2 regions of the Bacillus salitolerans genome follow, and region 2 is predicted to be linked to the other one. Evidence: riboswitches for the same ligand, from Rfam matches in the RefSeq annotation. Region 2 holds a riboswitch; the other holds the start of a gene.
The links. Region 2 has a riboswitch for cyclic di-GMP ahead of ACFSCX_RS24305 (DUF5667 domain-containing protein). Riboswitches for the same ligand answer to the same signal wherever they lie in the genome.
Positions count from the first base shown of each region.

Region 1: it holds a riboswitch for cyclic di-GMP, as region 2 does, so the genes downstream of both, ACFSCX_RS15205 (HD domain-containing phosphohydrolase) here and ACFSCX_RS24305 (DUF5667 domain-containing protein) in region 2, are expected to answer to the same signal.

Region 1 is NZ_JBHUEM010000024.1:110,363-114,374, forward strand. Features, by position in the region: gene ACFSCX_RS15205 (HD domain-containing phosphohydrolase) at 1-1,824, opposite strand, end outside; cyclic di-GMP riboswitch class I at 2,059-2,144, opposite strand; gene ACFSCX_RS15210 (DUF5317 domain-containing protein) at 2,225-2,815, opposite strand; gene ACFSCX_RS15215 (STAS domain-containing protein) at 2,851-3,162, opposite strand; gene ACFSCX_RS15220 (flagellar assembly protein A) at 3,176-4,012, opposite strand, start outside.
Region 2 is NZ_JBHUEM010000055.1:191,787-195,798, reverse strand. Features, by position in the region: gene ACFSCX_RS24305 (DUF5667 domain-containing protein) at 113-1,540, opposite strand; cyclic di-GMP riboswitch class I at 1,620-1,702, opposite strand; gene ACFSCX_RS24300 (WxL protein host-binding domain-containing protein) at 1,836-2,900, opposite strand; gene ACFSCX_RS24295 (WxL domain-containing protein) at 2,970-3,548, opposite strand; gene ACFSCX_RS24290 (S8 family serine peptidase) at 3,944-4,012, shown strand, end outside.

The DNA of each region.
Region 1 (4,012 bases), on a different contig from region 2:
GATCACATTTGTCACAACTTCTGATGTACAAAGTAAAATTTGAAATGCCACCTTACTAGGAACATTTAACTGGGTTAAAATTTCCTGAACTAATTGTCTACTTAACGGGACATCTCCTTTCTTTTCAATTGGCAATGAACCAATTGATTGTTTTTGAACGATATTATTCAGTTCCTTCATATCAATAAGTTCCATTTTTCCTTTCGTAACAGAAAAGATAACATCTCTATACAAAGTTTGGACTTGTTCATTTTTTTGTTTTTCAAATTCAAAAATGGGGGTTATATCAGTAAGTAAGAACTGATATCCATCTGGCACTTGAGTACAATAAACGTCATAAAGTCTTCCAGCTTCATTTTCTACTATTTCCCTGATGATTCTTTGTTCCACTTGTACCTTCTCAATGAGAACAGTTAACTTTTGTTCAATATCAAGACTAACTTCCTGACCTTTTCCATCAATAAAAACCTGATGTTTGAATGTAAGGTGAGTCACACTTAATTTACTTAATAATTCAGAGTCTTTAAGTTTGTGACTAAGTTTAGAATCTACTTTTTTCTCAACTGATTCCTTCTCATGTACAACTTCTTCCACCGACTCACCTAAACACAGTTCCATAAATATATTTAAACTTACTTCAACTAACTTCGGATCAAGCTTATTCCCAGCAAGCTTACTAAACTCTTTTTTGGGATTTTTTATCTTTGGATCAAGTAAAAGATGATCGAGCTCATTGGCAACAGAAATGATTCTAGAGCCTAAAGGAATGCTTTCTTCGGCTAAATTATATGGAAAACCATTTCCATCCCACTGCTCATGATGATAGAAAACATATTCTGCTGCTTTGTCTAACCCTGATATTTCTTTCACCATCTTCGAACCCAATTCAATATGGTTCCTATATTCCCTTTCCTCTTCAATCGTTAAAGGGCCTCTTTTTATAAACAGTTTTTCACCTAATTGGAGCTTACCCATGTCATGAAAAAGGGCTGCATAATGAATTGAGTCAATTTCCTCCATGGGTAATTTTAATTCCTCAGCTATTCTTCTAGCCATTTTCCCTACCCGCGTAGAGTGACCACGGTTGATTAACAATTTCATTTCTGACACTTCTGAAAATTTCTCCATTGTTGATAAGAAGATTTTTCGAAGGTTAATAAATAAACCAAATGCGTATCTAAGTAGAAAATAGCAAAATACAACAAAGAAAGTAACAATAAAAAATAGGAGTGGTTGCTTTAAGCTGTAAATATAGACAAGGAACAATGTAATACTAGATGTCGTAAGAAACATATAGATAGCATCTAATAAAATATTTAACAAGGTTCCCCAGTAAGGTTTATTATTAAGTGTTGAAAAAACAACAGCAATCAATATATAGTTGACCAAAGAATGTATTCCTATAACAGCGAATAGTAGCAACATTGTTTTCCAATGAAAAATACTCTCGCGATCATATAGCCATTCAAAGAACAAACCTGCTACAATAATACAGATAATATATAGACTCAAATTAAACAAATTTTTCTTAATGTTTCTTTTTTTCCATAATAAGGCTGTAGTTAAGAGGAAAATAACGAGTTCCACTACAACTGCATTTTCCACTCCATAAAACAATAAAGCAATAAACGTAAAGGTTTGAGAACTAGTAAATAAGGTACCATTGGGAAGTTCAATTAAAAAATACTCTAATACCCCTGCCAAGATACCTAATGCAAGAATGACTTCAATACGGGAGTAATCGGTTGTAAGGAGGGATATGACTAATAATGTAAAACCAACCAATATTATTGAATTAATATATACATTTAATTTGGTTGGCATTTTCTTTCACATCCTTTTTTAAAATATGAGGAAATAACTTGTGGTTTAACAAATAAATTAATCAAGAAACATCTATTTTTTAATAAAAACTGGGGCGTAGGTACTGCTATTGAATCCTTAAATCTAAAAGATTATGATTATGGACGCCAAGGTACTCCTGCTACTGCAGATAATGCCATTGCAGCAAGAACCATGATTAGAAATACTTTACCTTTCATGGGATCAACCTCCTTCTTCGGTAACCGGCTGCCATTGAGATTTTCCTCTTTAGGCCCTAGCTTTGCGTCCTCGTCTTTCGAGCGAGTTTGCCCTTTTCGATAAGAAAAACATCTATATTCTTTGAAAATCCTACGCCCCAAGATTGAAACCAATTTTAATGTTGAATCCTACTTTGTCAGATTCAATCAATTTCTAGCCCTTTTTTGTTTTTGTGGAAGATATCAACGTAGCTTTTTATTCCAGTGATGGTATAAAAAAAGAAGATACACATCCCAAAAGTAATAATGACATCTCCTATGCTAATGACCTTATCAAATAATGCATAAGGCAAGTGAAGTGGAATAACATCACCTAGAAAAGGTAGCATTGTATGTTCATTGATTAATTGATGCTTTCGATAGCCTGATTCAAGAATTTCTATATAATGAGAAAGGTTTGCCGCTTCTAATGCTTTGCTAGATACCGGCATCCTTCCACCGTTTATGATAATGACTAGGAAGTTTAAAAACATCCCAACGGAGAAAAGTATAAAACCCGGTAAATGTTTATTGATCAACGCCCCTATTGAAAGCAGGAGATATGAAGCTGCGATAAATAGAGAAAACCACTTTGTAAATGCTGAGTAATCATAAAGATACATGGCTATGAGTTGAAGGACAAAGCAGCTTAATATGAGATAAGGAGCTTTAATCTTAACCTCCCATAAATGGTCAAATGACTTTGCACGTAAGTATGCAAATAGTATGGCTAGGAACAGATATTCATAAATCATCTAATTCCTCCTTTTCTTATAGAAGATACTAATTCCTAAACAAACACATCTTCTCCAACAATATCTGATATTTGGAGTATATCGAAAACCATCGCCACATCCTCATTTACATTCGTGATAGTTACCTTAATATTTTGGTCTGTCAGCAGTTGGATGGTTTTCAACAAAAGTCCAATACCTGAGGAATCTACGAATGGTACCCTTTCAAAATTGAATACAACTGAACGATACGTAAGGAGACTTGGGGTTAATTCTTCCTCTATAATCTCAGTAGTTTCAATATCCAAATCTCCCTCTAGATCCACCCTTACTCCATCTTCTTGTTCCAGCAATGAGTACTTTAACATTCGATTTCCCCCTTTATGATTTAAACGCTATATTCCCTTCGTTGTCCAGGTAGGCAACAACCTCATAGGTGACATCTTGAAAGGTGTATTTAGACTTTCCAATTTTGATTGTAGTACCTTCCATTGCTTTATTTATTTTTATGGTTTGATCACTTGGAACAGATATTAAGGTTGTAACACCACTTTCAGCACCAACTTCATTGATATCAACACCTAGTCTTCCATAAACCTCTCCACCTCTTAGAGCACCTTTAACTTTCAAACTACCACCTGCATGGATAGTAGAGTGTGTACAACTTTTCCCTACTATTAACACATTACCACTACAATAAATCTTACTCTTTAGTACATTAGGTACTGTTATAAAGGAATCTTGATCAATCGGTGAATCGCTTTCTTCATTTAGTTTCTTCATTTTTTGTGATAGTTGCTCTATACGTTCAATTGAAATGACTTCATTTGTTAAGGATAAAAAAAGATGATTTAGCGATATCGCTACTTCTTTCCATTCTTCATCTAAATACGTTTCTCCCTTTCTTACAACCTCTACATACTTTTTAGCTATGGATGGGAAGCTTTGAAACTTCTTTTCTAGTAATATTCGAATTAACGGCTTTAACCCACCATTAGATAAATCACTAGATTTAAAAGCTGGAGACAGCATCAGTTCATTGACCACTTTCAGTAATTTTTCTGTTTGTTGATAGAGACTCCCTAGCAAATGTCCTAACTCAACCTGTAACATATTGTTTTTCCCTGCTGAAATCTCTGAACCAACGATATTTCCATACGTAATGATGGAACCAGAAGTTGTCAAAATTGCTTTATTAACAAGCTTGTGAACATTAAT
Region 2 (4,012 bases):
CACATTATATGTATAATACAATTCCAAGTCGCTAGCCCATTCTCTTGCTGAAAACTTTTCTACCTTCTTCATAATCAAAAAAAGAGTAGGACTAGCCCCACTCTTTTTACTGCTATTTGTTTTCTTTTCCTTTTCTCTTCTCATCTTGTTTATTTGATTCTTCATGCTTGCGCTCGTCGGCTTGTTGATTACCTTCTTCCTCATTACTTACAGTCTCAGATGGTTTTGCTTCAGCCTTCGTTGCTTTCTCATCTTGCTTCTTCTTATTTTCAGGTTCAGCTCGATTTTGAGAATCTTCACGTTGTTTTTCTTCATTTTTCTTTACTTCATTACGCTTTTGTTCGTCAGCTTTTTGCTTCTCTTTTTCATCTTTCTTCACTGATTCATTCTGCTTCTCATCAGCCTCTTTTGCCTCTTCTTGCTTCTTCGTAGCTTCACGTCCCTGTTCAGCACGTTTTTGTGATTCTTCCCGTTGCTTTTCTTCTTGTTTCTTTACCTCTTCACGTTTTTGCTCATCAGCTTTTTGGTTTTCATCTTTTTTTACAGACTTACTTTGTTTCTCGTCTGTTAATTGCTTTGGATCTTCCTTCCCACGATCTTCCTTCTCTTTACCTTTTTCAAGAGCTACTTTACCTGCTTTATTGGTATCTTCATTCATCTCAGTAAGAAGCTCTTTCTTCTCTTTCGCTAATTCTGCGTTCAATTCAGCAAGTTCTTCATTATAATCCTGTTCATTCATTTCGCCATCATCTAGTTCTGCTTCAAGATCAGCACGCTTTTGTTCAATTGCAAGTTCCTTCTCATTAAGCTTTGCTAGGGTCTTGTTGATCTTCTTCTCCAGCTTCTCTTGTGCTTTTAATATATTCTTTACGAGAGCCTCTTTTGCTTGTGGATTTTCCACTTTTTCTAGAGCAGTTGTTAAGGCAACAAGGTTAGCTGCCATTTTTGCTTCAAGTTCAGCACGTATAGGGTCTACTGGAGCTTCTGTTGCAACTTGACCTTCATCGCCTTCCGATAAAGGTGTTTCCGCTGGTTGCAATTGTTCGTAAGTAGCAAGTGCCAATTCTTGTTGCTCAATTGCCTTTTGAAGAATGTCTTGTGCTAGTTCCACTTGACCGCCTGCAATTAATACTTCAGCTTCTTTGATTCTTTCTTCAGCAAATGTTGAAAGTAGTTCAGCCTCTTTCACCGAATCAAAGGTTAAAGACAGCTGTACATTTTCACGTAATATTTTAAAAAAGTAAAAGAAATCACCTGGTAACAAAGAGGGCAAGTCTGCTTCAGCAGCTATCTCATCTGGCGTCTCTTCTGCTGAAGTACCTTCTTCTACTACTTCATCCTCAGTAGTAGGCTCTGAACTTTCAGTTGTTGAATCAACAGTTTCGACTGGTTGGTCTTGTTGAACCGTCTCTTCCACTTGTGAATCCGTGGACTGTTCATGATTATCTGCATAGGCTTGTCCAATTCCAATTGAAAAAGCAAAAACTGATGTAACTATACTTGTTGCAAGCACATTCTGAATATTCTTATTAAACATCATAAAAAATCCCTCCAACACAAGTTATTTGAATCGGAAGAATTTCGAATTCTACTTAAAAATAAGTAAAGTATCTCAATTCTTCAGCAGATCAGCCACCCTAGTATAAACCGTAGGTCTGTACCTTTGCGTCTCTATCTTTCAATAGGTTTGCCTTTTTCAAATGAAGAAACGACGATATTTCATTCTTCATATTAGTAAGAATATACAGTATCTTTTCTAAAAAGAATATGCATATTTTTTTCCATTCAAAGTAAAATCCTTTTTTAGGACGGCGGCTTCCTACAAATGATGAAGCTTAGTATGAATCATTTGGATTTTGTCCTGGATACTTTCGATCTTTTCTTTTGGATTTTGGTTTTTTTATCATCCATATTAAGATCAAAACAATGATAAATAGAACAATCATTATGGTTGTCCATGGAAATGTCTTAGGGGCAATTGCGACTTCTCCCCGTTCTTCCATTTTTTCTTGTGTCTTCTGCACTTCATTATTTTCAATCGATATGGTTTGTTCGTAAGATTGGGTACTTCCATTCACATCCAGTGATAAACTAACATCGTATGTTCCTGGTTCTAATGTTCCTTCTGACCATCTAATCGGATAATGAAAAGTCGTCATAGGCGCCATTTTAAATGAAGGAATTTCTCCTGTCATGGAGAACGTTGTATCTTCATTCTTGGTGATCTTGTAGGTTCCCGATATATTTGGAACAATGACCGGATAGCTATTTTCCATTGGAACCATAATCGCAATTTGCTCGGGAGAAAAGAATGGTTTGTCTAATTCCATTGAAGGTGTCTCGTTATAATCTGTTACATCAATCTGAACACCAATGTTAATTGCTTTGTATTGGTCAATCAGTAGTTGTGAGTTTTCTTCTTTCTGTGTCAATTCTTTTGTGCCTTTAAAGACTCTAAACTCTACACTACCAAGTAACGTACCATTAATATTTGGAATATTTAGTGTAAATTCAACGAGCTCAGACTGCAAAGGTTCAAGTGTTACTTCAGTTGGGGTAGTGGCTATTTTTTGAAATTGAAAGCTTTCATTGATAATTTCCGTTCCTTTTAAAACAGGCTCTGTTTGGTATAAGATCCCTTGATTTCCACTATAAGCATTCAAACTTCGAATGATAACATTCAAATTCTGTTCACTGTCATTGATAATACGTGCTTGTAACGTAACAGTATCATGAGGTGTTCCTTTGAAATGGTAATATCCTTTATTACCAATTTGTGAATCTGGAAAGATTGGTTCCACACGGAATTCAAAATTATTTTCCTCTGCATATACTGAAATAATTGGGTAAGATATAAACATAAAGGCTAGTAAGATCAAGCATAATAACAGGTGTTTCATTAACAACCACTCCTAAAAATTAAAAAGTCCCCCTTAGTATTGGAGGACTTTTAAAAAAATAATCATTTATTAAGGAGCTGTATTTATAGTTACAGTTGCATCTGTTTTGTATGTTTTTGCATAGGCATTAGCAGGAATAGTCAATTCTACACCTAGGTTACCAATTGTGTAGGAACCCATACCACCATTTAGTGACGCGGATAAAACTTTAACCGTACTTCCATTATCTAGTGCTGTTCCTGAAGCAACGGGAGTGATGGTTGTAATGTCAGATGAAGTCGAGTCTTTCTTATTAATTGTAGGTACTCCGACTACTTTTAATGAATTCGTAGCAAGAGATTTTCCGCCAATAACATAAGCTCCATTACCATCAACTTCTTTGAATTGAGTTAATGTTAGTGAAAGGTTCCACCCCTCACCCGTACCTCTTGCATCCGTGATATCACCAATAGCCCAATTTGCAGTAGATTTCACTAGAGTACCATTTAATGTTGCTGGTAAACCAGTAAATGTCATGGATCCTCCAGATAAAGTCCCGCCTTGAACGGTTGAAGTTGTAGAAGCAAATGAATGCGTGCTAAATGCAGTTGCAACAATACCAAAAGCCATTGTAGTAACAATAAACTTTTTAAATAGAGATTTTTTCATCTATGAATTCCTCCTAAAGTATATGAGATCAAAACACGAACGACTAGACAACAAATAATCATATTTGCTGATTTGGCTCGCATTCACTTAGAAGGTGAATTTGAATTTCATCAACAACGTAATCATACGAGGTTTAGAGATTATTGAATAGATAGATTCCATTTCCAAATGAGGATTTCGCTGGTAAATAATCATTTGTCACAGGAACTGTTTACATTAATTAATAGTATCTCTTTATATGAAACAATGAGAATTTCTTCGATTAGTGTATGTTTACATCCTCGTGGCCATTTTTATGGCAACATTGGTAATTAAAAGCATATAGGCATAATCATTCCTCGAGATTATGATAGACATATATACAGCTAGATCTTACAAATGAGAGGAGAACATTTATGAAAAGGTTACTATCAATTCTTACGGCCTTATCACTTACTTTAACGTTTATACCTTCATTTGCAGGC